DNA from 3 places in the Ralstonia sp. RRA genome. Region 3 is predicted to be linked to each of the others. Evidence: predicted binding sites of a transcription regulator. Region 3 holds the regulator's gene; each other region holds the start of a gene.
The links. The regulator FliA, encoded in region 3, starts transcription of late flagellar genes. The targets are predictions, from matches to a motif close to CTAAAGTTTNNNNNNNNNNNGCCGNTA.

Region 1 (10,115 bases), 790 kb from region 3:
GCTTGAGCAGATCGTGCTGGCGGACGTGCTCGTCAACTATGCCGACGTGCAGTTCTCCAAGGGCAGCTTCACCAACCGCGTGCAGATCAAAGAGCCCGCCGGCACGCGCTGGATGACGGTTCCGCTGGAAAAATTTCACCTGGGCGCGCGCATTGACGAGGTCAAACCCGCCGTCAACGTCGACTGGCGCGCGCAGCATCTGCGCATGCTGGAGCAGGCCTACGAGGCCGCGCCTTATGCTGGCGACATGCTGGCGCTGGTGGGCACGGTGTACGCGGTGGAGTACCCGAACATGGGTGCGCTGGCGCTGGCCTCCATGCGTGCGGTGTGCGGCTATCTGGGCATCGAACTGGACCGCAAGTTTGTCGACTCGCCTGCGTTGAACATCCCCGGCCGCAACACAGACCGCGTGCTGGCCATCGTGCGCAAGTTGCAAGGCACCAAGTACATCACCGGACACGGTGCCAAGAACTACCTGGCCCACGCCGAATTCGAGCAGCACGGCATCACCGTCGAATACATGAACTACGCCATGCGCCCGTACCAGCAACTCCACGGCGCATTCACCCCTTTTGTCAGCAGCCTCGACCTGATTGCCAATCACGGCACGGCAGGCAAGCAATACCTGAGCCCACAGACCCTCAACTGGCGCGAATTTACCCATGAATGACATCGAAAAGTTCCAAGGCGAAGTCCAGCAGAACATCCGCTCGCTGGGGCAGGACAAAGACCTGCAGGCACTGTCGCGCATCTGGCTGCGTGAAGTGACCACGCACAAGTACCACTACAACTTCACGTGGATGGGCGTGCCCATCATCCAGTGCCCGCAAGATGTGCTGGCCATGCAGCAACTGATCTGGGAAGTGAAACCAGACCTGATCATCGAAACCGGCATCGCGCGCGGTGGCTCGATGATCTTCTATGCGTCGATGCTGGAACTGCTGGCCCAGAGCGGCCATGGCGACGGCAAGGTGCTGGGGATCGACATCGACATCCGCCAGCACAACCGCGAGGCGATCGAGGCGCACCCGATGGCGCGACGCATCCAGATGCTGCAAGGCTCCAGCATCGATGCGGGCATCATCGAGCAGGTCAAGCAGATTGCCGCGGGCAAACAACGGGTGCTGGTGGCGCTGGACTCCAACCATACCCACGACCATGTACTGGCCGAACTGGAAGCCTACGCACCGCTCACCAGCGTGGGCAGCTACTGCGTGGTGTTCGACACCGCCGTCGAAGACATGCCGCAAGCGATGTTCCACGATCGCCCGTGGGGCGTCGGCAACAACCCGAAGACCGCCGTGCATGCCTACCTGCGTGACCACCCGGAATTCGTGATCGACGCCGACATCCACCACAAGCTCCTGATTACCGTCGCACCGGACGGCTATCTGAAGCGCGTTGCCTGACCCGTTGTCAACGCATAGGTTCCTGAGATGGACTCCACCAAGACGACGCCGACCCACGCCATCGCGCTAAGCATCTGCATCCCGACCTACAACCGGGCGCGCTACCTGGAAAATTTGCTGGAAGAGTTGGTCGCACAAATCGGCGTGCTGAAACACAGCTATGAGCTGCTGATTGGTGACAACTGCTCAGGCGACGCCACCGAACAGGTCGTGGCGCGTTACCAGGATCGGCTGAACATCCGGTATTTCCGGCGCCCGTCCAACCTCGGTTCCGCTGAAAACCTGAACCAGCTCTACCGCAGCGCACAGGGCAAATACGTCCTCTACCACGCCGATGACGACCTGCCGATTCTGTCCGAGATCAACAACAACCTCGATATCTTCGAGCGCAACCCTGGAGTAGGCGTCATCTTCGCGCCGTGGATGATTCACGACCTGCCCGACCGGCGGGACATCATGCCCTTCTACCACCAGGACGACGACTATCTGATCGAGCAGCGGGACTACCCCAAGCTGCTGGCGCTGATCCTGTCGCACCACATCTTCCCGGAGATCTACCTGGCGCGCCGCGAAGTCCTCGACACACTGTACTTCAGCGCACCGGAACACGCGTTCTGGGCATTCGCGCACTCGGCGGAAATGCTGGGGTCGTACGCGCTCTATTTCAGCAAGACGCCGTTCTACCGATCCGTGACGCGTTACTTTGCTGACGAAACCCGCGCCCAGGCAGGCACGGAAGAGGTCAAGCACGCATGGGACCGCTATCGTGGCGGCTTGGAATACGTGTTCGGCAAGTTCTCGCACACACTGCAACCGCAAGAGCGGCAGGAGTGGCTAAACGCCATCAACCAGTTCGTCCTAACGCGCATGAAGGTAGCGCTGCGCCTGCGCACGAATGAAGGTGGCAACTGGATCGACAACTACTACATCGCCAACCGCGTTCGCGCGCTGGGTGAGGTGGCTGATCTGCCCGCTCCTTATGACCTCTACCGCGTCAACGCCGCGTTTGAATACCTGGCCAAGCTCGATCCGTTCAAGCCTCAGCCGCCGAAGTACGCCACCCTGCGCCGCGCGCCGCTGCAGATCTTCCATCACGCGCACGGTTTTGCCGGGACGGAGTTCCTGGTGCTCGACGACGACGCAGCCATTCCGCATCACACCATCGTCGTAACGCCAATTCCGATGGACATTCCGGTGCCAGCCGGCCGCGAAGTCCGCTTCGTGTCGGAACTCGAAACGCTCGCCAAATTTCCCTGAGTTGAACCCAGCATGGATTTCTCCAACGCCAATTCCGTGGTCTCGCTGATGAACAGCGTGCTGGCACCATCCAGCGCGGTCGGCAGCGGCACTGCCAGCGGTAGCGCCACGCAACCCAGTGTCGACTTCGGCTCGGTGCTCAAGTCGTCGCTGGACAAGGTCGATGCTTCACAGCAGAAGGCCGAGTCCATCTCGCGCAGCTTTGAGATGGGCAACAACGATGTGGACCTTCACGACGTGATGCTCTCGCTGCAGAAGGCCAACATCGACCTGCAGACCGCCGTGCAGGTGCGCAACAAGCTGGTCTCGGCATACCAGAGCATCATGGGCATGTCGATCTGACGTGACCCTGCCGTCGCTTGCGCTGCGCGGCCACATCGAGCGACGGCAAAAGCGCTTACAACTGCCGCCTCCTGCGCGTGCCCAATTCGCATGCCGTCCGTGGCAATATTGACGTCCCATTGCATTCGGTCACGCGCCAGCCGCCTGCCCAGGCTGCTGCGGCACGCGCCGCACAGGCGCCAGGACCGTCCCCGGGAGTCTTCCGTGAACGACGTGCTGGCGCTCGATCAGCAGCTCTGTTTTCCTCTGTACGCCGCCGGCCATCTGCTGACGCGCCTGTACCGTCCGCTGCTCGACGAGCTGGATCTGACCTATCCGCAATACCTCGTGATGCTCGCCTGCTGGCAGCAGACACCGTGCGCCGTGGGCGATCTGGGACGCACGCTGTACCTGGATACCGGCACGCTCACACCGTTGCTCAAGCGACTGGAAGAACAGGGTTTGCTCACACGCACGCGCGATCGGGACGACCAGCGCCGCGTTGTCATCGAGCTGACCGAGACCGGCCGCGCGCTCAAGGAGCGCGCCACCAAGGTGCCGCCAGCGCTCACGTGCAAGATTCCGCTTGAGCCCGACGAGATCAGCGCCACGCGCGAAGTGCTGCACAAGCTGCTGAATGCGCTTGCTGCGGCCGACGACCGCGGCTAGCCACGCTCACCTGACCGACAGGCCAGGACGCATCCCGAATCTTCATTTTTCCGACACACCGTGCAATCCACTCCCACCAACCTCGCGCTGGTTGTCATCGCGCGCAATGAAGCCACCTGCATCGAACGCTGCCTGCTCAGCGCCAAACCGTTTGTCGACCGCATGGTGGTGTTGGATACCGGCTCCACTGACGACACCATCGCCATTGCCCAGGCATGCGGCGCGCATGTCAGCCAGATGACTTGGCAGAATGATTTTTCAGCAGCCCGCAACGCTGCGCTGGAGGCCGCCAATGCGGATTGGAACCTCGTCCTGGATGCGGATGAATGGCTGGAAAGCGGTGGTGAACATCTGCGCGCCCTCAGCAACGCCAACCCGATGCTGGGCATCCTCTGCATCAAGAACGATACCGATGCGGCCAACTCCGCCAGCCAGTTGATTGCATGGCTCCCCCGCCTGCTGCCACGTGGCGTGCGCTATGTGGGCCGCATCCATGAACAGCCGGTGTCTTCACTGCCGGCGCAGCGCCTGTCCATCGTGCTGCGGCACGATGGCTATACCGCCGCCAAGATGCAGAAGAAAGGCGAGCGCAATACGCAGCTCCTGCTCGACGAACTCAAGCATCGACCTGATGATCCTTACGTGCTATTCCAGCTCGGCAAGGAAATCGAGTTGCATCAGGAAGACTACGCTCGAGCCACGGACTATTACGCCCGCGCTTTCGCCCTCGCGCCGCAAGACGCACCGTACCGCCGCAGCCTCGCACTGCGCTATCTGTATAGCCTGGGCAAATCGGATCGACTGGACGAGGCGATGGCCCATGCGGATACCAGCATCCATGCATGGCCGGATTTTCCGGATCTGTGTTTCGCGCTGGGCCTGGTGTTGGTGGATGCGGCGGTCAAACATCCTGAGCACGCCAGCACGCAATGGCTGCCGTTGGCGGAGCAGGCATTCTGCCGTTGCCTGGAGATTGGCGATCAGGCGGGGATGGACGGCAGCGTTGTTGGGCGAGGCAGCTTCCTGGCTGCCCAGCAACTCGCTACCGTGTATCAGATGCAGGCCAACGTGCTTGCCCGCAAATCCGAGCAATACCTGGCGCTGTCGAGGCAGATGCAAGGCGCGCCTGCGCCTCGCGAGGTTTGAGTGATCCTGTAGATCAGTAGCGTGCCATGCTGCCGTAGGCGTTGCTGGCAGTGTTGGCACGGCGTGCCGTGTCGATGCGCTTCTGCAGGCGATCCAGACGCGGATACACCATCGCGCGTACGCGGGCGTCGTCTTCAAGAATGCGCACGAGCAACGTACGTTTGCGCTCGATGTCGTCGCGTGACAGCGTAGGGTGCGGCTCAGAACGGCGCAGCGCATCCACATAGGCGGCGCTTTCGCTCTCCAGCGTACTGACGATCTCCCAGTTGCCCACTTCAGCAGCATTGACCATCTCGGCAGTCAGGCGCGCGATGGCTTCGTAGCAGACGAACAGACTTTCGCTGTCCTTGATCGGGATGTGGCGGTGCATGTTGGCTCCAGTTGGGCCGAATTCAATCAAAAAATCGCTTTACTGCGCGGCCAGCCGCGTCAGCTCACAACACTCAGACGGTTGCTGGGCGCCGCAGCACCCGGCTGACCGATGGCAAGCCAGGCTTCCTGCAACGACGCCAGCAGACCGTCAACTTCGGCAAGCATCGTCAGGTCGTTGGTGCCGTTGGCCACCACCAAACGGCGCATCATGTAATCGTACAGACCATTGAGCTGCGCGGCGATCTCGCCCCCACGCTTGTGGTCGAGACTGGCCTGCAGGCCCTGGCCAATGATCGAGATAGCCTTGTCAAAGGCACGCAGCTTGGTGGGCAGGTCGCCGCGCTCGATGGAGGCGGCGGCCAGCTTGACAGCGGCGCGTGCACCATCGAACAGCATGGCGATCAGCCGGTGCGGGTTAGCGTCAACCACAGACGTCTCGATACCGACTTGCGCATAGGCACCGATGGCGCGGCGTGCTGCGTACATGAAAAAGGTCCTCGCTGTGATCTTGTTATGGGTGGTGCTCAGGGTCGTGTTTCAACCCTGACTTAGTTGCTCTTGGTCTGGTTGGCGATGGCCGCGAGCTGCGTGGTCAGGTAGGTACTGGTATTCGTCATGCTGGCCACCGCTGCAGACAACGCATTGAACTGCGTGTAGTACAGGGCCTGCTTGTTGCTCAACTGCAGTTGCATGTTGGTGATCTGGCTGGCGATCGAGGTGAGCGAACTGTTGATCGCGTCCGTCTCGTTCTGCACCATGCCGTTGCTCGACAGCAGGTTGGTCATGACTGTGTTGAGCTGTGCGGCGTAGCCACGCTGCACTGTCACCGTGCCGCGGTTGCCCAGCGCACCGCCGGTCACCTGCACGGTCAGGCCATCGACGGCCGTGCCGGTGGCGCCATACAGGTTCTGACCCGAACTTGTAGCCGCCACGCCGTTGATGGTGCCCTGCACATCTTGGCCGTTCGTTGCAGTGGGGCTACCGAACAGAGACGAAGCGCCATTGCCCGACACCGACACCGCCGAGATCGAACCAAACTGGTTGTCGGTAACCGACAGCACGCCGCTGGCGTTGGCCGAAACCGACGCGGTGACCTTGGCGGACTGCAGGCTCGACGACGCGTTGATCTGGCTCTGGATCTGCGCAGCCAGGCCAGCAGCGCTGTAGCTGCCAGCCGGCACCGTCACGTTGACGGCGATGCCGCTGATATTGAAGGCCAGCGTGTCGTTCGTGCCGGCCGTGATGGTCGTGTTGGCTGCCGCCGAGCCCGTGAGCGAGCCCTGCGTGGCCAGTTGCGTCACGTTGACGGCGTAGCTGCCTGACTGCGTGGTATCCGAGAAGGTCGGCACGTTGACCAGCGCATCCGTAGCCGTACCAGTGCCGGCAAACAAGCCAGCCACCTGGCTGGGCGATGCGGCAATAGCCGCCGACAGCGTGGTGTTGTTGATCGACAGCGTGCCGTCGGAATTCATCGTCACGCCCACGCTGCCCAACGACTGGTAATTGCCACTACCGACCGCCTGGCCCAGCACGTCCGTAATCTGGTTGATGAGCGTTTTGGTGCTCACATCGCCAGCCAGCGGGCCATTGTTGGCCGCGTTGCTGGTGTCGATGTTGGTGAGCGAATTCAGTTGCGTGCGCAGCGCGTTGTAGCCGTTCACGAAGTTCGTGACGGCTGTGGTCGTGGCGGTCGGGTCATTCGCCACCGTCACGGTGGTGCTGCCGGTCTTGGCCAGCGTGAACGACGTGCCAGTCACCACGTTGGACAACGTGTTGGTCGGGCTCTGCACAGCAATGCCATTGATCGTGGCCTGGGCGTTCTGGCCCGTGGTCACCTCGGTCATGTTCTGCGTGCCGGCCGGATCTTGCGAGAGCAGCGAAGACAGCGTCGAATCGCCCGACACGGAGATCTTCATCTCCGAGTTGGAGCCGCCCGCCGTGGAGGTCAGCACCAGGCGGTACGGGTTGCCGCTGCCATCATTGACGATGCTGGCCGACACACCCAGGTTGGCCGAGTTGATCGCATCACGAATGCCGGCCAACGTATTGTTGGACGAATTGATCGTGATCGAACCGCCCGGCAGGCTGCCGTTCTGTGTGAACGTGGAGCCCGTGTACTTGCCGCTGGAGAAGCTGCCGCCCGACACCGTGCCGAACGAGAAGGAGATCGTGGTGGACGTGCCGCTACCGATGGACGTCGTGGTGGACGTCTGCCCTTGCGCTGCCAGCACCTGCGATTGCGCAAGCTGCGTCACATTGACGGCGTAGGAGCTGGCCGCGGCCGAGCCGGTGACCGACGCGCTCAACACCGATGTGTCGTAGCCGCTCGCCTTCATGGAGCTGTAGTTCGACAGGCTGCTCAGGTTCGACAGCGCAGTCTGGAAGGTCGACAGCGAACTCTTGAGCGTACCCACGGCCGAGAGCTGCGTCTGGTACGAGCTCTGCTGGGTCTGCAACTGTGTCAGTGGCCGGCTTTCCACGCTCATCAGGCTGGAGACCAGCGTGTTGACGTCGATGCTCGTCCCAATACCGGGGATCGAGATCGGCGGTACGTAGTTGCTGGTGGTGGAAGAGGTCGTTGTGGTCGCCATGATCGAATCTGGTGAGCGGCTGCTTGGCGGGAAGTCTTTCTTCTCAACGGCAGTGCCTGCCACTTCTTTAGGGCATGGCGCCCATACGCCACCCCTGATGAAGGGGGGTATCCGACCAAAGAAAAAGGCCGGCGCCCCGAAGAGCGCCGGCCTTTGTCCCAGCCGTCTGTCGCCAGACAGGCCGGGCCAGTATCAGCCTGCTATTAGCCCTTCAGCAGGTTCAGGATGCTGTTCGGTGCCGAGTTGGCTTGCGCCAGCATGGCCGTACCCGCTTGCTGCAGGATGTTCTGACGCGTCATGTTCGACGTTTCCGACGCATAGTCCGTATCGATCAAGGACGACTTGGCAGCCGACAGCGCAGTGTTGTTCGACGTCAGCGTGTTGATGGTCGAGGTCAGACCACTTTGCTGAGCACCCAGGCTGGCGCGAGCTGCCTTCAGGTTGGTCAGGTCGGTGGCGATGGCGGCTTGGGCTGCCGTGGCGTTGGCGGCGCTGGTCACGCTCGTACCAGCCAGCGTGCCGAAGGTCGACAGGTTGGCGTTGGAGACCGTGGTCACATCGGTCGCCGCATTCTGGCCGTACTGGAACGCCGTGGACGTGACCGAACCGTCGAACAGCTTGTTGCCGTTGTAGTTCGCGTTGGTCTCGATGTTCTTGTTGGCGGTGGCCAGCTTCTGGTATTCCTTGTCCAGGTTGGCCTGGTCGGTGGTCGACAGACCGCCGTTGTTGGCTTCCACAGCCAGCTGGTTCATACGCTGCAGGTTGCTTTCAACTTGGCTCAGGTACGAGTCGGCCGTTTGCAGATACGACATCGCCTGGTTGGAGTTCTGGATACCTTGCGTTTGCGAGTTCAGCGTGGTGGTCAGGCTGGAGGCCACAGCGTAAGCGGCGGCATCGTCCTGGGCGCTGTTCACGCGCAGGCCGGTCGACAGACGTTGCAGCGACGTGTGCAGAGCGTTCTGCGATTCCGACAGAGCTTGCTGCGTTTGCAGGGACGAGATGTTGGTATTAAGGCTGAGGGACATGACGGCTCCTAAGTTTCCCGATGGCGTTGTTGCCCGTTTGGTTGCTCGTTCCGGCTAGGCCGGGCAACGTGACCTGCAACTTGAAGGGGATCAGGTCTGCGTTGTACTCAGGTTATCGGTGGCCGCGGCAGAAAGTTTAGGGGCAACTTGACAAATTTGTGCGCGAGCGGCGGTTTGGCTCCGGCGGCACCTCCTACTTCCGCCCCCCACCAAAAGAGGCGCCGGGCCGCCTTCTTGGCAGATACGCGCTCGGCTATACTCGATCGACCAGTTCAGAGGCGCCCGCATCCCTGTATAGAGAGCGCCATCGCACAGATGGGGAGTTGCAAGCCCGCCGGACCAGCCCAAAACCTGCCGGCGGTTAGAAGAGCTCAAGTCGAGCCCGTTTGACCGCAACGCCCACCATGCTTAACGTTCTGATTGTCGAACCGCACGATATTGCCCGTGCCGGCTTGCGCCAAATCCTCAAGGATTCACGCCTGGCCCGGCAGATCGAGGCTGTACCCGACCTGCACAACACCAACCAAGACCTGCTTGCCGAACGCGAGTGGGACGTCATGCTGTTCTCGGTGGAATCTGCCACCGGTGACGAATTCCTGACCATCAAGGCCGTCCGCCAGCAGCATGCGCGCCTGGCCGTGCTGGCACTGGGTCGCCACCCCGAGGCGCTGCTGGCCGTGCGCGCACTCAAGGCCGGCGCATCCGGTTATCTGCCGATGGACGCCAGCCAGCCGCAGTTGCTCGCGGCCGTCAACGCCATCTCCAAGGGCAAGAAGTACCTGCCCTCCGACCTGGTGGAAGTGCTGGCCGACAACCTGAACGTCGACTGGGACAAGCCCCGCCACGACGTCCTGTCCGACCGGGAATTCCAGACTCTGCGCATGCTCGGCTCCGGCCGCACGCTAAGCGAGATTGCCGAGGCACTGCAGATCAGCGCCAAGACGGTCAGCGTGTATCGGGGGCGGGTACTCTCGAAGATGAAGCTGCGCAACAACGCCGAGGTGACCATGTACGTGGTCAGCAACGGCTTGCAGCTATAGGTTGCCCTGCAAAGCTACTGCGCGATCCGATCTTGGCTCTGCGATGCTCGCCGTACGCGTGTACGGCTGCGCTTCTCGAACCAACCGCGGACCGCTCGCTACGCTTTTCAGGGCATCCTAAAAAAGATCGAAAATCACAGGAGACGTGGCTCGCGCAACCCACAGCGGCGCACGTTCTCGCGCACCAACTCCTGCACGGCGGAAGGCTCCAGCGGCCGCGTGAGCAGGTAGCCTTGATACTCGTCGCAGCCGACTTCGCGCAGGAAATCGAGTTGCCCGGCGGTC
Region 2 (10,115 bases), 770 kb from region 3:
CGCCCAGCGCCAGGGCCAGCAGCAGCGTGCGCCGGCGTGCGGCCAACGGCATTGCCGTGGCGCCGCGGCGGCGGACAACGGCAAAGGTCGGGTATTGGGCGCTGCGTACAAACCGCGTGGACATAAAGCCCTCCATCGAAAGTCCGGTGAAGTGTAGCCACGCGCGCGGGAGGGCCAAATGCGGAAATGTCGGCCAATCCCCCCCTTATTCGGACGAATGCTCTTGCCAGGTGGCCCCTAGACTTTGCAACGTGGTGAAGTCCCTGGCGTTGCGCGGTGCCGTTCCATTTGCTGCGCAACCTGCCCCGGATGGCGGGTTTCCCGGCCAGCCCCCGGACCAGCAGACAAGGCCCTCTCCACTGAGGCTGCATGACGGCAACTCAGCAATACAGCGGTTCTGGAGACGGCATCGGCGGTTTTGAAGGGGCTGCCGATGCCTGCTTCTCCAACCCCACGGCATTCGGAATACCAAACAAACGCGGCGGCGGGGTTGCCGGTTCAGGCAGCAACACGACGCCACGCGCGAGGAATGACAGACATGGTCGACAAGCTGGATCAGTTGTTCGGTTTTCAGGAGCAGGCGCTGCACTTGCGTTCGCAGCGGCACCAGATTCTGGCCTCGAACATCGCCAATGCCGACACGCCCAACTACAAGGCGCGCGACTTCGATTTCCAGTCGGCGCTGCAAAAGGCGGTCGGTCAGCAAAGCGGCAACACGCTGCCGATGACGGCCACGGCGTCCGGCCACCTGACGGCGGACGGCGCGCCTGCCGGTGATGTGACGCTGATGCAGGCCTCGCTCTCGCAGCAGGCCAAGTCGCTGCAGGGCGAAGTGCAGTACCGCACCTCGCAGCAGCCTTCCATTGACGGCAACACGGTCGACATGGACGGTGAGCGCATGCGCTTTGCCGACAACACCGTGCGTTACGAGGCCGATCTGAACATCGTGACGCAGAAGATCAAGTCGATGCTGGCGGCCATTCAGAACAGCTAGCGCGACAAAGCAGGACCGAGCAGAACAGAGCAAGACAGGGTAGGACGATCGCGCTGCAGTCCCGGGCGCGACGAAAGAGGGGCGGGAGTGATGCGGCGCCCCGGGCCAGGCAGTCTGGCCCGGAGAGCGCCCACACAACACCGGACCGATCCGGCAACAGCAAACAGTATTCAGACAGCGGAACCAACATGTCGCTATTCAAGGTGATGGATGTGGCTGGCAGCGCGCTCACCGCGCAGTCCAAGCGCATGAACGTGGTGGCCTCCAACCTGGCCAACGCCGAGAGCGTGACGGGGCCCAACGGCACCGCCTACCGCGCCAAGCAGGTGGTATTCACCCCCGCGCAGCAGACCGACGGCGATGCCTATGCCACGGGCGTGTCGGTCGACCGCGTGGTGGAAGACACCGTCACCCCCATGAAGCGCATGCACCAGCCGGGCAACCCGCTGGCCGATGCCGATGGTTACGTGACCATGCCGAACGTGGATCCGGTCGAAGAAATGGTCAACATGATCTCGGCCTCGCGCTCGTACCAGGCCAACGTGGAAGTCGCCAACACCACCAAGACGATGGCCTCCAAGGCCCTGACCCTGGGCCAGTAAGCGGCCCCCGTCCTAGCGAGATACGAACATGACCGTCAGCGCAACCAGCAGCACCGGCAGCACCACGAACACCGGCAACCAGCTTGCCATCACCAGCGGCACCGATCTGCAGAACACGTTCATGCAGCTGCTGGTCGCGCAGCTGAAGAACCAGGATCCGCTCAACCCGATGGACAACTCGCAGATGACCTCGCAGTTGGCGCAGATCAACACCGTCAACGGGATCCAGCAGTTGAACACCACGATGTCCAGCATGCTCACGCAGAACGCGGCTACGCAGGCTTCGTCGATGATCGGCCGGACGGTGCAGGTGCCGTCATCCAACCTCACGCTGACGTCCAGCAAGGCCAACTTTGGTGTGTCGGTGCCCACCGGCGCCGACGACGTGGTCGTCACCATCAAGAACGCCGCCGGGGTTGCCGTACGTACCGTCGATCTGGGCCAGATGACTGCCGGTTCCGGCAACTACACCTGGAACGGTCAGGACGACAAGGGCAACCAGCTGGCGGACGGCAACTACACGATCGGTGTGTCGGCCACGCAGGGCGGCAAGATCGTTACGGCAAACGCGCTGGGCGTCGACAAGGTGGCCGGCGTGACCATCAACAACGGCACGATGCAATTGGTGCTGGCATCCGGCGGGACGGCCAAGCTGTCTGACGTCGCTTCTATTCAGTAACGGGTCCGTCTCAGACACGCCCGCCGCATTTCTATTCTCGGGAGAACACTATGGGATTCCAGCAAGGCCTGAGCGGTCTCGACGCCGCCTCTCAAAATCTCGACGTGATCGGCAGCAACGTTGCCAACGCCAACACCGTCGGCTACAAGAAATCGACCGCCGAGTTTGGCGACGTGTACGCACGTTCGCTGGTGGGCGCTACCGACAACCAGGTCGGCCAGGGCGTGAGCGTGACCCGGGTGTCGCAGTCGTTCACGCAGGGTAACGTGACCAACACCGGCAACCCGCTGGACATCGCCATCAACGGCACGGGCTTCTACCGCATGGTGGATGCGAGCAGCGGCCAGGTGTCGTACACACGTAACGGCCAGTTCCAGACCGACAAGAACGGCTACATCATCTCCGCCACCGGCCAGAACCTGACCGGTTACGGTGTGGATAACACCGGCAAGGTCAACACCGCCGTGCTGACCAACCTGAAAATTCCGGTCAATGATCTGGCGCCGCTGGCCACCACCAACACCGCGTTCGGGGTGAACCTGGACGCTGCCGCCACCCCGCCGACCACCACGCCGTTCTCGAATGCCAACTCGGCCACGTTCAACCACTCCGTGTCGGAGCAGGTGTACGACGGCACGGGCACGGCGCACATGCTGACCAACTACTACGTGCGCACCGCCACCGGCTGGGACGTCTACTCGCAGGTGGACGGCAACAACCCCACCGGCGGCAACCCGGTCTCCACGCTGACCTTCAATGCCAGCGGTGCACTGACCACCAACCCCAGCAAGATCGCCGTGGCCTTCGGTGGCATGAGCATCGCCAGCATGGACTTCACGGGCACCACGCAATACGGCGGCGGCTACAACGACACCGCCCCCGGCGTTTCGCAGGACGGCTACGCCACTGGCCGCCTGGCCAGCTACTCGGTGGGTACCGACGGCACCATCACCGCGCGCTATTCCAACGGCCGCACCGCCGTGCTGGGCCAGGTCGCCATGGCCAACTTCAAGGCACCGGAAGGCCTGCAGAACATTGGCGGCAACCAGTGGGTGGAGACGTCCAACTCCGGCGCCCCCAACCTGGGCACGCCGGGTATGGGTTCGTTCGGCCTGCTGCAATCGTCGGCGGTGGAGCAATCCAACGTGGACTTGAGCCAGGAGCTGGTCAACATGATCGTCGCCCAGCGTTCGTACCAGGCCAATGCACAGACCATCAAGACGGAGGACACGATCCTCCAGACCTTGGTCAGCATGCGTTAAGCCATAGCAGGAGCCCACCACAATGGATCGCTCGATCTACGTGTCGATGACTGGCGTGAAGCACCTGTTCGACCAACAGGCGGCCAGCGCCAACAACCTCGCCAACGCCAGCACGACGGGTTTCAAGGCCCAGATCGATGCGTTCCATTCGGTGGGCGTGCAGGGCGACGGTTCGCCCACGCGCAGCTATGTGATGGCCTCGGCCATCGGCACGGACCTCACGCCCGGCCCGATCGAAACCACCGGTCGCAGCCTGGACGTAGCCATCGACGGGCAAGGCTTTTTTGCCGTGCAAACGCCCGATGGCAGCGAGGCCTACACCCGCGCCGGCACGTTCCAGCTGGGGCCGGATGGGACGATCCAGACGCTCTCCGGCCAGCCCGTGCTAGGTGACGGTGGCCCGATCACGTTGCCGCCCGATACCACGGTGCAGTTTGCCAAGGACGGCACGGTCAACGCGATCAGCGCCGACAACCGCACGCCACCCGTGGCGCTCGGCCGTCTGAAGCTGGTGAGTATCGAGCCGGCCAACATCGACCGCGGCGTAGACGGCCTGTTCCGCCAGCGCGACGGCCAGGATGCCGCCGTGGACGAAAAGGTGCGCATTACGGGCGGTGCGCTGGAGGGCAGCAACGTCAATCTGACCGATTCGCTGGTCAACATGATTGAGATCTCTCGCCAGCTCGAGATGCAGATGAAGTCGTTGCACACCAGCGACTCGAACGCACAGTCGGCCAATGAACTGCTGCGCCACGCTTGATGCGGCGCGTGTGAACTGAATCAACCAAGGACTCGAACATGATTCGCTCCCTGTGGATTTCCAAGACCGGGATGGATGCCCAGCAATCGCAGCTGGATGTCATCTCGAACAACTTGGCGAACGTCAACACGACGGGCTTCAAGCGCTCGCGCGCCGTGTTCGAAGACCTGCTGTACCAAAACGTGCGTGAGCCGGGTGCGCAGTCGTCGCAACAGACCACGCTGCCTTCGGGCATGCAGATCGGCACGGGTGTGCGCATCGTCGCCACCGAGCGCCTGCACACGCAGGGCAACCTGACGCAGACCGGCAACTCGACCGACGTGGCCATCAACGGCAACGGTTTCTTCCAGGTGCAGATGCCGGACGGCACGCTGGCCTACACGCGTGATGGCAGCTTCCAGGTCAACGCGCAGGGGCAGCTGGTGACCTCCAGCGGTTACCCGATCCAGCCGGCCATCACCATTCCGCAGAACGCCACCAGCCTCACCATTGGCAAGGACGGTGTGGTGACGGTGACCACGCCGGGCACGGTCAACAGCACCCAGGTGGGCACGTTCCAACTGGCCAACTTCATCAACCCGGCCGGTCTGCGCAGCATGGGCGAGAACCTGTATGCAGAGACCGAAGCCGCCGGCACGGCCAACCTGGCCAACCCGGGTTCCAACGGCACGGGCGTGCTCAACCAGAACTACGTTGAGACGTCCAACGTGAACGTGGTGGAAGAGATGGTCAACATGATCCAGACGCAGCGTGCGTACGAGATCAACAGCAAGTCGGTGCAGACGTCCGACCAGATGCTGGAAAAGCTGGCGCAGCTCTAAGCTCGACAGTGCTGCTTTAAGGAAGTCACGCGATGCAAACCCCCCCGGTCTACTCGCTCTCGCACGGCGGCCGCGCTGTGCCGACGGTGCACAAAGCGGTTCAGTTGGTTGTGCTTGGCGCCGCTGCCGTGCTCGCCAGTGCTTGCGGCATGCTGCCGCCGCCCGAGCCAATCGTGCAAGGCCCGACCACGGCCCGCCCGCCCATGCCTGTCATGGCACCGCGCCAGAACGGGGCGATCTACCAGGAAGTGGCATCAGGCAGCGGCGGCTTTCGCGGCATGTTCGAAGACCGCCGTGCACACATGGTGGGCGACACCATCACCATCGTGATCACCGAGAATACGGCGGCCAGCAAGCAGACTTCCGGCAGCGTGAACCGCACCGGCAGCATGACCGCTTCGGTGCCGACATTCGCCGGCATGAACCCTGGCGTGCTGTCGCTGCTGGGCGTGTCGGCCAGCGATGCCAACAAGTTCGACAGCAAGGGCGCCAACGGTGCGCAGAACAACTTCACCGCCACCATTACGGTGACGGTGGTGGAGGTGCTGTCCAACGGCAACCTGGTGGTCAGCGGCGAGAAGCAGACCGCCGTGGGCCAGGGCACCGAGTCGGTCAAGTTCTCGGGCGTGGTCAACCCGACCACCGTCAACAACCAGAACACCGTGCTGTCTACCCAGGTGGCAGACGCGCGCATGGAATACCGCGGCACGGGCTATGTGTCCGAATCCCAGCAGATGGGGTGGCTGTCGCGGTTCTTCCTGACCGTGTCACCGTTCTGAGGCGCATTTGGGAAACCCAGCCATGAACTTGCATCGAATCATCGGCGCGGCCCTGGTGGCACTGAGTGCGATCTCGGCGTTTGCGCCCACTGCGGCGCATGCTGACCGCATCAAGGATCTGACCAGCGTTGCCGGCGTGCGCGAGAACGCGCTGATCGGCTACGGCCTGGTCGTCGGCCTGGATGGCAGTGGTGACCAGACCACGCAGACGCCGTTCACGATTCAGAGCTTCAACAACATGCTCACGCAGTTCGGCATCAACGTGCCGGCCGGCGCCAGCATCCAGCTCAAGAACACCGCCGCCGTGGTGGTGACGGCCTCGCTGCCCGCGTTCGTGCGGCCGGGGCAGACCATTGACGTGACGGTCTCGTCCATTGGTAACGCCAAGAGCCTGCGCGGCGGTACGCTGCTGCTCACGCCGCTCAAGGGCGTGGACGGCCAGCTCTATGCACTGGCACAAGGCAACGTGGTGATTGGCGGCGCAGGTGCGTCGGCCAATGGCAGCAAGGTGCAGATCAACCAGCTGGGCGCCGGCCGCATCGCCAATGGGGCGACGGTGGAGCGCGCGGTGCAGGCCACGGTGGGCGAAGCCGGTAGCATCCAGCTCGACACCGGCACGACGGACTTCGGTACGGTGCAGAACATCGTCAATGCCATCAACAAGCAGTTCGGCACCGACACCGCTCAGGCCGCCGATGGCCGCACGATCAACGTGCGTGCACCGGCGCTGGCATCGGATCGCGTCGGGTTTCTCGCCAAGCTGCAGAACATTGACGTGACGCCGGCGCTGGCCGCCGCACGCGTGGTGGTCAATGCCCGTACGGGCTCGGTGGTGATGAACCAGCTCGTCAAGCTTGAGCCCTGCGCGGTGGCACACGGCAGCCTGTCGGTCACCATCAGCACTGAGCCGGTGGTCAGCCAGCCGGCGCCGTTCTCGCAAGGCCAGACCGTGGCGGCGGCGCGTTCGAACATTGAGGTCAAGCAGGCGGGCGGCAGCCTCATCAACGTGAAGGGCGGTACCAACCTGGCGGATGTGGTCAAGGCCATCAACGCGATCGGCGCCAACCCGCAAGACCTGATCTCGATCCTGCAGGCGATGAAGGCGGCCAACGCCCTGCGCGCCGAGCTGGAAATCATCTAAAGCAGGGGCCGACGCGATGAACCCGACCGACCTCACCAGCCGCCTGGCGCTCGACTCCACAGGGTTCGAGTCGCTCAAGCAGGCCGCACGCACTGACCCGACCGGCGCCGCCAAGACTGTCGCCAAGCAGTTCGACGCGATCTTCGTGAACATGATGCTCAAGCAGATGCGCGATGCATCGCCGCAGAATGGGCCGTTCGATTCGTCGTCGACCAAGATGTATACGTCGATGCTCGACCAGCAGCTCTCGCAGACGATGGCATCGCGCGGCGTGGGCGTGGCCGATCAGTTGCTCAAGCAGATGCTGCGTCAGGCCAACCACGTGAACCCGGATGCCGGTGGGCCGGTGAATACCGCGCTGTCCAACACCACCGCCACGAATACCGCCTTGCCGGGGGCCGCCGGCTCCACGTCGGACGCCGCCAAGGCCATCGCCCGCTCGTCGCTCAACAGCATGGCCGCGGCGGTTGCGCCGACGGTGTCGGGTGGGGAAGACGACGGCTCGGGCATCAGCACCGTGCCGCGCCCGGGCCTGGAAGAGCGTGTGCAGCGCGCCCTGGCCGCCCTGCGCAAGCAGGCCGGGACAGACCAGAGTGGGCAGGCGGGCAGCGTGCCGCCGGATGTCGACTTGTCTTCCGTCGCCGCCGAGCCGCGCGGTGATCGCATGGCCAGCTTCTACAACAAGCTGATCGGCCACGCCTCGCAGGCTGCGCAGGAAACCGGCATTCCTGCCAACTTCATGATCGGCCATGCCGCACTGGAGTCCGGCTGGGGCCGCCGCGAAATCAAGAGCAAGGACGGCACCAACACGCACAACCTGTTTGGCATCAAGGCCGGCGGCTCGTGGACGGGCAAGACTGCCACGGTGACGACCACCGAATACGTGGGCGGCGTCGCGCACAAGGTCCAGGAGAAGTTCCGCGCCTACGGCTCGTACGCCGAGGCGTTCAAGGACTACGCCAACCTGCTGGCCAACAACCCGCGCTACAGCAACGTCGTGGCAGCGGGCAACGGTAACGATGCGGCGTCGTTTGCCAAGGGCCTGCAGCGTGCTGGTTATGCCACCGACCCCAACTACGCCAACAAGATCATGGCGGTGCTCAAACAGATCGTTTGAGGTTCGCTATCAAAATTTCAAGGCGATAGCATCGGCCGGCTCAAGTTTGTTCTTGGCCGGCCGATGTTGTTTGTAGGGTCCATCTTGGCGGCACTGTGCTGCCTGCACCGAGACAAACATGAGCAGCTCCCTCCTGAATATTGGCGCGACCGGCCTGCAGGTCGCCAATATCAACCTACAGGTGACCGGCAACAACATCGCCAACGCCAACACGCCTGGCTATTCGCGCCAGGAGGCCGTGCAGACGGAGAACATTCCGCTGTACGCCGGCGTCGGCTATCTGGGGCAGGGTGCGAATGTGACGACCGTCAAGCGTATCTACGACCAGTTCCTGACGGCCCAGGTGCAGAGCGGACAGGCCGCCACCAGCTCGGCTGATCAGCTCAATAGCCTGGTGTCCGGCCTGAGCCAGTACATGTCGGACAGCAACAGCGGCCTGAGCTCGGCGCTGACCAGCTTCTTCAATGGGGCCGACGGTCTGACGTCCAACCCGTCGAGCACCACGGCGCGCCAGGTGTTCCTGAACGCCGCCGCCGGCCTGCAGAGCCGTTTCAATTCCATTGCCGGCCAGTTGAACGCGCTGTCGAACCAGGTCAACACGCAGGTGCAGACACAGATCAGCTCGGTCAACAGCGTGGCGCAGCAGATTGCCGGCCTGAACGACCAGATCTCCAAGGCGGAAGCCTCCACCGGCCAGCCTGCGAACGACCTGCGTGACCAGCGCGACCAGCTCGTGCAGACGCTCAACAAGTCGATCAAGGCCAGCGTGGTGCAGACCGGCGACGGCCAGTACAACATTTACGTGGGTAACGGTCAGGCGCTGGTGCAGGGCAACCAGAGCTACCAGCTGACAGCCGTGCCGTCGCAGTACGACCCGACGCAGCTGTCGGTGGGCTACAAGAGCCCGGCCGGCACCGTCAACATTGATGACAGCCAACTGGGCGGCGGCGCCCTGGGCGGGCTGCTGGATTTCCGCCGCAACACGCTCCTCCCGGCGCAAAACAGCCTGGGCAAACTGGCGGCAGCCGTGTCGGCCGATGTGAACGCGCAGAACAGCCTGGGCATGGACGCCAACGGCAAGATGGGGACGAACCTCTTCTCCGTGGCTGGCCCCACCGTTGCCGCCAGCAGCAACAACACTGGCAGCGCTACCGTCACGGCCAGCATCACCAACGCCAACGCGGGCCAAGGTTACGACTACCAGATCAAGTACCAGGGCGGCGCCTACACCGTCTCGCACTACCCGGATGGTTCTGCCTCCGTGACGGTGACGAGCTGGCCGACTACCATCGATGGCGTCACGATGAACCTGTCGGGCACCATGAACAGTGGGGATTCGTTCCTGGTGCGCCCGACCGCCAATGCGGCGTCGAGCATGCAGACGCTCACCACCGACTATCACAACGTGGCCGCCGCTACACCGGTGGTGCTCAACCAGGGCAGCAACAACACGGGCAGCGCCACGGGGTCGTCCATTGGTGTGGACAGCACGTACGCCGGCTCGCCGCTGACCTCGCCGGTCAACCTGACCTACAGCTCGGCGGTGGGTGGCTCGCTCTCGGGGTTCCCGGGCAGCGTGACGGTCAACGTCAACGGCACCAACACGACTTACAGCGGCGGCACGGCGCCGTACACGCAGGGTGCGACGTACTCGTTCAATGGCGTGCAGATGACGCTGTCGGGCACGCCGGCCAACAACGACACGTTTGCCATCTCGGCCAACACCGCCAACAGCACCGACGGCGGCAACGCCAGCGCGCTGGCCAAGCTGCGCAATGCCACGCTGCTCGACGGCGGCACCACCTCGATCGGCTCGTCGTGGAACAACCTCGTCACCAAGGTGGGTGTGCAGGCCAACACGGCCAGCAGCAACCTGACGTCGCAGAAGGCGCTGCTGGCAAGCTCCACGCAGCAGCAGCAATCGGTGTCGGGCGTGAGCCTGGATGAGGAGGCGATGAAA
Region 3 (10,115 bases):
CAACGGTGCCGCTTGCGTGATGAAGCTGATGGTCCACGGCGCCGCTCATCGCATGAACGGCCAGTCCGGCAAACAATCGTGTATGTCCAGTAATGCAGATGTGGGGCGCTTCATTGAACGTTACCTATGATCGGGTTGGTGCATCCACGCACCGGCCAATGCACCACCTTCGTGCGGCGTGCGTGGATCCGGGTCTGGTGGGCGGGCGTTTCAGGATGATTTGCAAGTCCCATACCCAGCGCCCCTGGCGGCATGGAACATACAGCCAGGCCGCTGCTGCACTGCGAGGGTATCGCAGGGGGGCGGTTCAGGGACAGGATTGGCACAGCCCATTTGGGTACGCGATTCTGCATGGAAGTCTGGCGCGGCGCACGCCGCACCCTGCTGGGCGGCGGGAAGGGGCATAAGCGCACCCCCCGGTGGGAGGGTATTTCAAAGAAAAGCCGCCTTTTGGGCGGCTTTCTCACGTCTTCGATTTGGTGTCTCCCCCGGCAAGATGGCATTCATCGAAAAGCCCCCCGCTGCCCGTACCCTCAGATGAACGCCGCACTGCTCCGAGTCTCCAGCTTCCTGCGCCAGGGCGACTACCGCTCCGCCGCCGGCCCGGTGCTGATCATCCTGATCCTGGCGATGATGGTGCTGCCGCTGCCGCCGTTCATCCTGGACTTGTTGTTCACCTTCAACATCGCGCTGTCGATCATCGTGCTGCTGATCAGCATGCACACGCTGCGGCCACTGGATTTCTCGTCGTTCCCCAGCATTCTGCTGATCACCACGCTGATGCGGCTGTCGCTGAACGTCGCCTCCACGCGCGTGGTGCTGATGGAAGGCCACACCGGCCCGGACGCCGCTGGCAAGGTCATCGAAGCCTTCGGCCACTTCTTGGTGGGCGGCAACTACACCGTCGGCATCGTGCTGTTCGTCATCCTGGTGATCATCAACTTCATGGTGATCAGCAAGGGTGCGGGCCGGATCGCCGAGGTCAGCGCGCGCTTCACGCTCGATGCGATGCCGGGCAAGCAGATGGCCATCGACGCCGACCTGAACGCCGGCCTGATCCGCGAAGACGAAGCCCGCAAGCGCCGCACGACCATCGCCCAGGAAGCCGAATTCTTCGGCTCCATGGACGGTGCCAGCAAGTTCGTGCGTGGCGATTCGGTGGCGGGTATCGCCATTCTGCTGATCAACATCATCGGCGGCCTGGCTGTGGGCGTGCTCCAGCACAACATGGACATCGGCCACGCCGCCACCAACTACACGCTGCTGACCATCGGCGACGGCCTGGTTGCGCAGATTCCTGCGCTGGTGATCTCCACCGCGGCGGGCATCATGGTCAGCCGCGTGTCCACCGACAAGGACGTCGGCCAGCAACTGTCGAGCGAGCTGTTTGCCATGCCGATGGTGCTGATGACCACCGCCGGTGTGATCGGCCTGCTGGGCCTGGTGCCGGGCATGCCGCATATCCCGTTCATCCTGTTTGGCGGCGGCCTGGGTTATCTGGGCTGGTACCTCAAGAAGAAGCGCGAGATTCCCGAAGTCGAGCCCGTGCTGCAGGCCATTGCCCCGGTCGATACGCCGGAAGCGAGCTGGGACGACGTGTCGTGGGTCGACGTGCTGGGCCTGGAGATCGGCTACCGCCTGATCCCGCTGGTGGACAAGAGCCAGGACGGCGAGCTGCTGCGCCGCATCAAGGGCATCCGCAAGAAATTCACGCAGGACATGGGCTTCCTGGCACCGGTTGTGCACATTCGCGACAACCTGGAGCTGGGTCCGTCGTCGTACCGCATCACGCTCAAGGGCGTGGAGATTGGCCACGGCGAAGTGCAGCAGGGCAAGTTCCTGGCCATCAACCCGGGCGGTCAGGACGGGCATGGCGAACGCCTGGGCACGCAACTGCCGGGCACCCCCACCGTGGACCCGACCTTCGGCCTGCCGGCCATGTGGATCACCGCCGATGTGCGCGATCGCGCGCAGGCCGAGGGTTATACCGTGGTCGACTGCAGCACGGTCATCGCCACGCACGTCAATCAGTTGATTTACACCCATAGCACCGAGCTTCTCGGCCGTTTGGAAGTGCAGCAGTTGCTCGATCATTTGGCCAAGGAAGCACCGAAGCTGGTCGAAGACGTTTGCCCGAAGCTGTTGCCCGTCGCGACCGTGCAGAAGGTGCTGCAGAACCTGCTGGACGAAGGCCTGCACATCCGCGACATCCGCACCATCGTCGAGACGCTGGCGGAGCACGGAGGCAAGACGCAAGACCCCGCCGAACTCACCGCCGCCGTGCGGATCGCGCTGGGTCGGGCAATCGCCCAGCACCTGTTTCCGACCAAGAACGAAATGCAGGTCGTCACGCTCGACCCGAATCTGGAGAACATCTTGCTGCAAAGCATCGTTGGCGCGCATGGCGGAAACGCCGGTCCGATCGAACCGCAACTGGCTGACTCGCTCATGCAAGCGGCTGCGGATTCGTCGCGCCAATACGAACAGATGGGCCAGACGGGCGTCCTGCTCGTACCGCCCGCGCTGCGTCCCATGCTGGCCCGCTTGTTCAAGCGTGCCGCACCCAGCCTGCGCGTGCTGTCACACGCTGAAATTCCAGATCACCGAACGATTAAGGTTGTCGCCATGCTTGGAGGCCGCGCATGAAAATGCATCGATTCACCGGACTGACGTCGCGCGACGTGTTGCGTAAAGTGCGCGACCAGTTGGGCGACGACGCGCTGATCCTCTCGAACCGCGCCGTGCCGGGCGGCATCGAGGTCATCGCCGCCTCCGATACGCACCTGGATGCGCTGGTCGATACGCACTCGACCGCACCGAAGGCCGCACAACGCCGCCCGAGCATGCCGGCCCCGATTCCGGAGCCCGCACCGGTGGCTGAGGTTGCCGCCCAGGCGCCTGCCGAGCCGCAAGTGCAAGCCGTGGCCCAGGCCGACACGTCGGCCACACCGAATGCACTGGCCCGTCTGCGCAACCGCTTTACCGCCGCGCGCCGCGCTGCCGTGCAAGCCCCTGTGCAAGAAGACGCGCTGGCTGAGCCGGCCGCTGGCCGCAAGCTGCAAGCCCGCGTGGATGACGACGTGGAGCTCGGCGCATCGGAAACGCTGCTGGGTGTGGACCCGCTGGTGGCCTCCACCCGCATGCTGGCAGGCCTGTCGCTGGATCGCGCCAACGAAGATGCCGCCCAGACGCTGGCCAGCACGGCCCAGTTCATCGCCCGCCGCACCGTGGTGCCGGAAGACGAGCCGGTCGAACAGATCCAGCGCCCGGCCGCCCGCCGCGAGCCGCTGCGCACGCAAGAAGACCAGCCGACCACGCTGCGCTCGTTTGCCGAGCGCGTGGAAGCCCAGGCACGCGCTACGCGCGCCGCCGAGCAGCAGATGGCTCGCCCGCAACCGCAAGTTGAGACTGCCAAGCCGGCCGACATCTTCGTCCGCATGGAGGATTCGATGGCCAAACCTGACGCCCCGCGCGAAGACGTGAGCCTGCAGCACTCGGCCATCAAGGCCGACATCAAGGCGGAAACCGATGCCATGACCCGCCGCATGGTCAGCGAGATCGACGTGCTCAAGAGCACGTTGACCGACGCCATGTCGAGCCTGGCCTCGCTGGGCGTGAAGCTGGGCGATCCGGTGCGCACGCGCCTGTTCCAGACCATGCTGAACGCCGGTTTCTCGGCGCAGCTCACGCGCTACGTGCTGGAGAACATGCCGCAGCACGACACGTATGAAGGTGCGCTGGACTTCGTGCAGCGCGCCATTGAAAAGAACCTGACCACCGTGTCGGACGAAAACAGCCTGCTCGACCAGGGCGGCGTGTTTGCGCTGATGGGTCCGACCGGCGTGGGCAAGACCACCACCACCGCCAAGCTGGCTGCGCGCTTCGTGCTGCGCCATGGCGCATCGCGCGTGGCACTGCTCTCGACCGACAGCTACCGGATCGGCGGCCACGAACAACTGCGCATCTACGGCAAGATCCTGGGCGTCTCGGTGCATGCCGTGAAAGACGCGCAAGACCTGAGCCTGGCGCTCAACGATCTGCGTGAAAAGCACGTTGTGCTGATCGACACCATTGGCATGAGCCAGCGTGATCGCGCCGTGTCCGAACAGATGGCGATGCTGCATGCCGTGGGCCCGTCGATCAAGCGCCTGCTGCTGCTGAACGCTGCAAGCAACGGCAAGACGCTTGACGAAGTGGTGAGCGCCTACCGCGATGCCAACCTGGCCGGCTGCATCCTGACCAAGATCGACGAGGCCGCCTCGGTGGGCCACGCCATGGACGTGATGATCCGCCGCCGCCTGCCGCTGCACTACGTGTCGTACGGCCAGCGTGTGCCGGAGGACATTGCAGTACCGAACAAGAAGCTGCTGATCCACCGCAGTTTCCGTGCAAGTGCCGAGCAATCGTCGTTCGCGCTGGATTCAGATGAATCGCTGCTGGTGGCGCAAGGCGCCGCACGCAGCCGCGAACCGGGCCTGGCCGCTTTCGATTTCGCATAAAAGAGAGGGGCGACCATGACGACCCCATTCGCCAAGGACCAGGCCGCCGGGCTGCGCCGCATGCTCGGCCAGGTGGCAAGCCGCCGCGTGCTGGTGATCGGTGCAGAGGAGCAGATTGACGACTTTGTCGACAACCTGCGCATTGCGTTGTCGGCCATGGGTCGCGACGCTGCCGTGGTGAGCGCGCAAACCATGCTGGCGGTGGCCGGCATGCTTGAGCAGCACGACGACAGCGCCGACGTCACCCTGGTGGCGGCGCATTTCGGCTCCCGTGCGCTGGGCACGGTGGCCGAAGCCTGCGACGACGTGCTGCTGGTCTTCTCCGATGGCCCGGAAGGGATCAAGAGCGCGTACACGCTGCTCAAGAAGACCGCGGGGCTGCAAGGTGGCGCGGGTATCCGCACGGTGGTCTGTGGTGCGCATTCGGTCGACTCCGCCGTGCGCGTGTTCGGCAACCTGGCCAACACGGTGGGGCAGTACTTGAACACCCGTATCGACTTTGCCGGTTATCTGCCGGAAGACCGGCACGTAGAACTGGCGCTCTCGCTCGGCAAGCCCGTGGCGAGCGCGTTTCCCGCATCGCCTTCGGCCATGGCCTTCCGCCAGCTTGCCGAAGAGATGCTGAGCTGGGCCAGCGCCGAGGCCCAAGCCGCTGACGACAATGAGCCGTCGCGGGTGATGGTATCGGCGCAGGAATCGACTCAGACAGCGGCACATGAGTCGGCACAAACAACGTCGATCCTGACGCCCCGCGCGACCGCGCGCGCGGCCGAGATGGTTTATTGAGGCGCACCATGAACGAAGCGCCAAAGGCAGGCATGGATATGTACACCGCAACCGGTCGCAAGACCAAGTCCGACGAGATGGCGACGTATGCACCGCTGGTGCGCCGCATTGCCAACCAGATGATGGTGAAGCTGCCGGCCAGCGTCGAACTCGACGATCTGATCCAGGCCGGCATGATGGGCTTGCTCGATGCGCTGTCGCGCTATGAAGAAACGCAGGGCGTGCAGTTTGAGTTCTACGCTGCCCAGCGTATTCGCGGCGCGATCCTGGACGAGCTGCGCGGCTCCGACTGGCTGCCGCGCGGCCTGCGCCGCAATGCCCGCACGATCGAGCAGGCGATCCAGAAGCTGCAGCAGCAGAAGGGCCGCGCGCCCACCGAAACGGAGATTGCTGCCGCGCTGAACATGTCGCTGGCCGACTACCAGAAGCAACTGGTCGACCTGCAAGGCAGCCAGCTGCTGTACTACGAAGATTTCGACCGCGAAGACGCCGACGCCTTCATCGAGAACCGCGCCGCCGAGAACGATTCCACGCCGCTGGACCAGTTGCTGGACCACGACCTGCGCGAGTCGGTGGTGGCCGCCATCGAAGGCCTGCCCGAGCGTGAGAAGCTGATGATGAGCCTCTACTACGAGCAGGACTTGAACCTGCGTGAGATCGGCGCCGTGATGGGCGTGTCGGAATCGCGCGTGTGCCAGATCCACAGCCAGGCCATCGCACGCATCCGTGCCCGTCTGCGTGACCGTGCATGGCTGCCGACGCCGACCTGATGCCGGCTTAGTCTCTAGCGTTACCTGCCAGATTTTTACTGCGCGGCCAGCGAGTCATCTCGCGGCCGCGCTTTTTCTTTGGGCAACGCGGTGACAAGGCGTTGGGCCGCTGCGTCCCATACGCGCGTCTCGCCATGCTTGAAGAGGGCGAAGCGTTCTGCGGGCACGTCGGCAACCTTCAATGCGTGGGCCAGATCGGCGATGGGCTGGTCCAGCGGTTCGTCCGTCAGCGCGAACGTGCCCCAGTGGATGCCCACCGCCTGGCGCGCGCCGATGTCCTGCATGACCTGCACCGCCTCGGTCGGGTCGATGTGCTGGGCCTTCATGAACCAGCGCGGCTCGTAGGCGCCCACGGCAATGGCGGCCACATCAAAGTGGCTGAAGCGCGTGCCAATGTCGCGCGTGTCCTGCGAATACCCTAGGTCGCCCGAGAACCAGAAGCGCAGGCGCGGATGCAGCAATGCCCAACTGCCCCATAGCGTCTGGTTGCGGTCGTACAGGCCGCGAGCGGACCAATGCTGCACGGCGCAGAAGTGCGCGGTGAAGGGGCCGAATTGCGCTTCGTCGTCCCAGTCGAAGGCGCGCACGTTGGGGTTGTCACCTGATAGGCGCGTGCCGCGCACGTTGCGCGCAAACCAGTGGTCGATGCCCAGCGGCACGAAAAACATGGGTGCTCCGCCCGGCTGGCGCATCAGCGCACGCACGCTGGCTTTGTCCAGATGGTCGTAGTGGTTGTGCGAGATCAGCACCAGGTCGATATGCGGCAACTGCGTGAGCGACAGGCCCGGCGGCTGGTGGCGGCGCGGGCCGGCAAACGGCAGCGGCGAGGCGCGCTTGGAGAACACCGGGTCTGTCAGCACGTTGAGCCCATCAATCTGCAGCAGCAGTGTCTCGTGGCCGATCCAGGTGAGTTGCGGCACGTCGGGCGGCTGGTGTACCCCGCTCAGGTTGGGGGCAATGCAGGAGAGGTCCAGCGTGGGCGGCTTGGGGAGCCCGGCCTTGCGGCGCTCACGTTGCCATTTCCAGAAATCGCCGCCGGGGCGCGGATGGGGGTAGCGGTTGCGGAAGCCGTCCGGCGTGTGGTGAGGCTTGGCCGGATCGTAGTGAGGGTTCTTCATGGCATCGCTGGGGATGGACGAGTCCCGCAGTTGAGGGAACCCGCTTGAATATCAAGGAATATCAAGTTGTGTTGTTTCTTGAACTTTGGGTAAGCCACTGCCTAGGCTGAATCCGCCTCGCTGAGGCGCGCTGCGCAGCACATTCCGCTACGGGGTCGCGGCAGTTAAACCTTCCTCAAGGACCACAATGGATTCATCTCATCACTTGGCTGGGCAAACCGACGTTACGGATGCGCACGATGCGCATAAAAAAAGGGGACCGCCAACAATTTGACAGGTTGTCAGGAACCAGCGGCGAGCGGACAGATTGTTCTGCTGCCCGACGCCCGGGTTGCCACGTTTTCCACAGAATCACTGCCTGCCTATCGTAGTGCGCCGCCCCGCTTCATGCTGGGCAACGGGGCGCGGCAGGTCAGCGGTAGCGCTGCTCGGCTGGCGCAACTGCCTTCGGGTGCCATCGTCGGCATCAACGATTACCAGCTGATTGGCGACACCGCCGAGCTGGCCGATCTCCATCACCACCGCGGTTACATGCACGGGCGCTGGACGCGCGGCACCGTGCGCATGGGCGCGCAAACCTTAGCGGTTGGCGGCGGCGCGGGGGACTACCACTACGCCGTGATCGATCAGGCCGACTTGACCTTGCGCCAGCAAACCATGCTCGGCTGCCGCGGCTTGTTCACGACACCCACCGTGGTTGGCGGGTGCGGGCCCGTAGGCAGCGTGAGCGGCACGCTGGACATGGTCTGGCAGGACGGCACCCTGCGACTGATCGGCCGCCTGGAAGTGCAAGCCAACGGGCAGTGCGCGACGCTGCTGATCCGGCACTACCACCCCGATATTGGCGCCACCTGCCACGGTGGCAGCCCGTTTGGGCGCAGCACCTACGATCTCACGCCCGTGGTGGCCGACAACGGCATGCTGCGATGCGTCATCCTGTACCGCCAGCGATTCGACTCCGGCGTGACCTACCAGGGTGTGGCGATGTTCGAAGCACACTCGCATTTAAGAACGCAAAATATGTACACAAAAGACGGTAGCAATTGTTGACATAAGCCGGGGCGCGCTCCAAGATGCCGGCAAATGTGCGACATCACGTCGCGCAAATGTCGGCAGACGGGGCCCGCGCCCGGTCCGCTCGATGCACACCAGGCACGCTCCCGGCACGTACACGGGAGTGGCCTCAGGAGACAAGACAATGCGCCAATCCCCCGGCCTTCCCTCGCCGTCGTCCTCGACCTGCGTCGATCCTGTCAACGAACGCCTGCCGCTGCCGCGCCTGTTTGCACTCGGCCTGCAGCACCTGCTGGTGATGTATGCCGGTGCGATTGCGGTGCCGCTGATTGTCGGCAATGCGCTCGGCCTGTCGAAGAGCGATCTTTCGTATCTCGTCAATTGCGATTTGTTTGCGGCCGGTATCGGCACGCTCATCCAGTCGCTCGGCTTCCTGATCTTCGGGATCCGGCTGCCGGTGATGATGGGGGTGACGTTTGCCGCCGTGGCACCGATGATCGCCATCGGTGTGGAGCCCGGCATGGGGTTGCCCGGCATCTTTGGGGCGTCCATCGTTTCGGGTGTGTTCGGCATTGCCATTGCGCCGCTGATGGGCCGGCTGCTGGGCCTGTTCCCGCGCGTGGTGACGGGCACGGTCATCATGTTGATCGGCTTTTCGCTGCTGAGTGTGGGCATCAACTGGGCCGCCGGTGGCCAGCAGATGATTCCGCAGGTGGTGGACGGTGTGAAACACATGGTGCCGAACCCGGCCTTTGGCGACCCGTTCGGCCTGGCGATTGCCGCGCTGGTGCTGGTGACGATCCTGCTGCTGACCAAGTTCGGTAACGCGCTGCTGTGCAATATTGCTGTGCTGCTGGGCATCGTGGCGGGCACGCTGGTGGCCGCCGCGTTCGGCAAGGTGTCGCTGGCCGATGCAAGCGCCGCGCCGCTGATGACGCTGGTAACGCCGTTCCACTTCGGCATGCCCAAGTTCGAGCTGTCGGCCATCATCTCGATGTGCATCGTGATCGTGATCACGCTGGTGGAATCGACCGGCATGTTTCTCGCGCTGTCGCACGTGGTGGGCAAGCCCATCTCGCGCAACGAGCTGACCAACGGCCTGCGCGCCGACGGTCTGGCGACGGTGGTGGCCGGTGTGTTCAACACGTTCCCGCATACGTCGTTCTCGCAGAACATCGGGCTGGTGTCGATCACGGGTGTGCGCTCGCGCTACGTGGCGGCGGCGGGCGGTGTGCTGCTGATCGTGCTGGGGCTGTTTCCGAAGCTGTCGTACGTGGTGGCATCGGTGCCGCAGTACGTGCTGGGTGGCGCGGGGCTGGTGATGTTCGGCATGGTGGCCGCGGCCGGTATCCGCATGCTGGGCATGGTGGATTTCCAGAACCAGCGCCATAACCTGCTGATCATCGCCGTGTCGGTGGGCTTTGGCATGGTGCCGACGCTGGCGCCGACCTTCTTCCACCACTTTCCGGAATGGACGCACCCGATTACCCACAGCGGTATCGTCCTGGGCACGCTGGTGGCGGTGGTGCTCAACGCGTGGTTCAACGGCATCCGTGGTTCGCATGAGGTGATGAGCGGCGCCGCTGCAGCGCACTGAGTAACGCAACCCGCAACCATGCAACACCCCGCTTCAGGCGGGGTGTTTTGCTTTGGCGACACCAATCTGAGCGCAAGCGTTTGCTTATCGATTTCACAGTGCACGCTGCGCAGTTTCACGGTTCTGCAAATAAAGCGCCTTAGGTTGTGCCCAATCTTCGGAGGAGGAAGAGAAAAAGCGGGGAGGAAACCATGCAAGCGCTATCAGCACGATTCGAAAAGACAGACGCGGGGCGCCGTGAGATCGCCACGCGCAATGGCGCGCTCAGCCGCTCAAGCCGCGCGCTGCTCATCATGGTGGACGGCCAGGCCACGGGCGAGGATCTTGCCGT

Region 1: fliD (flagellar filament capping protein FliD) is a predicted target of FliA. The motif match lies at 7,810-7,836, and genes of this name have one in related genera.
Region 2: flgK (flagellar hook-associated protein FlgK) is a predicted target of FliA. The motif match lies at 8,195-8,221, and genes of this name have one in related genera.

What each region holds. Positions count from the first base shown of each region.
Region 1 is NZ_CP146092.1:136,252-146,366, forward strand. It holds gene V6657_RS18625 (WbqC family protein) at 1-670, shown strand, start outside; gene V6657_RS18630 (cephalosporin hydroxylase family protein) at 663-1,409, shown strand; gene V6657_RS18635 (glycosyltransferase family A protein) at 1,437-2,666, shown strand; gene fliE (flagellar hook-basal body complex protein FliE) at 2,679-3,008, shown strand; gene V6657_RS18645 (MarR family winged helix-turn-helix transcriptional regulator) at 3,213-3,656, shown strand; gene V6657_RS18650 (glycosyltransferase family 2 protein) at 3,717-4,802, shown strand; gene V6657_RS18655 (flagellar protein FliT) at 4,816-5,172, opposite strand; gene fliS (flagellar export chaperone FliS) at 5,232-5,660, opposite strand; gene fliD (flagellar filament capping protein FliD) at 5,723-7,765, opposite strand; gene V6657_RS18670 (flagellin) at 7,969-8,790, opposite strand; gene V6657_RS18675 (response regulator transcription factor) at 9,195-9,830, shown strand; gene V6657_RS18680 (EAL domain-containing protein) at 9,965-10,115, opposite strand, start outside.
Region 2 is NZ_CP146092.1:159,523-169,637, reverse strand. It holds gene flgA (flagellar basal body P-ring formation chaperone FlgA) at 1-124, opposite strand, end outside; gene flgB (flagellar basal body rod protein FlgB) at 539-994, shown strand; gene flgC (flagellar basal body rod protein FlgC) at 1,183-1,596, shown strand; gene V6657_RS18790 (flagellar hook assembly protein FlgD) at 1,625-2,275, shown strand; gene flgE (flagellar hook protein FlgE) at 2,326-3,537, shown strand; gene flgF (flagellar basal-body rod protein FlgF) at 3,560-4,297, shown strand; gene flgG (flagellar basal-body rod protein FlgG) at 4,336-5,118, shown strand; gene V6657_RS18770 (flagellar basal body L-ring protein FlgH) at 5,151-5,897, shown strand; gene V6657_RS18765 (flagellar basal body P-ring protein FlgI) at 5,920-7,038, shown strand; gene flgJ (flagellar assembly peptidoglycan hydrolase FlgJ) at 7,055-8,155, shown strand; gene flgK (flagellar hook-associated protein FlgK) at 8,274-10,115, shown strand, end outside.
Region 3 is NZ_CP146092.1:928,669-938,783, forward strand. It holds gene V6657_RS22295 (YitT family protein) at 1-76, opposite strand, end outside; gene flhA (flagellar biosynthesis protein FlhA) at 538-2,646, shown strand; gene flhF (flagellar biosynthesis protein FlhF) at 2,643-4,499, shown strand; gene V6657_RS22310 (flagellar synthesis regulator FleN) at 4,515-5,285, shown strand; gene V6657_RS22315 (RNA polymerase sigma factor FliA) at 5,294-6,055, shown strand; gene V6657_RS22320 (MBL fold metallo-hydrolase) at 6,091-7,173, opposite strand; gene V6657_RS22325 (hypothetical protein) at 7,561-8,223, shown strand; gene V6657_RS22330 (nucleobase:cation symporter-2 family protein) at 8,372-9,784, shown strand; gene V6657_RS22335 (hypothetical protein) at 9,976-10,115, shown strand, end outside.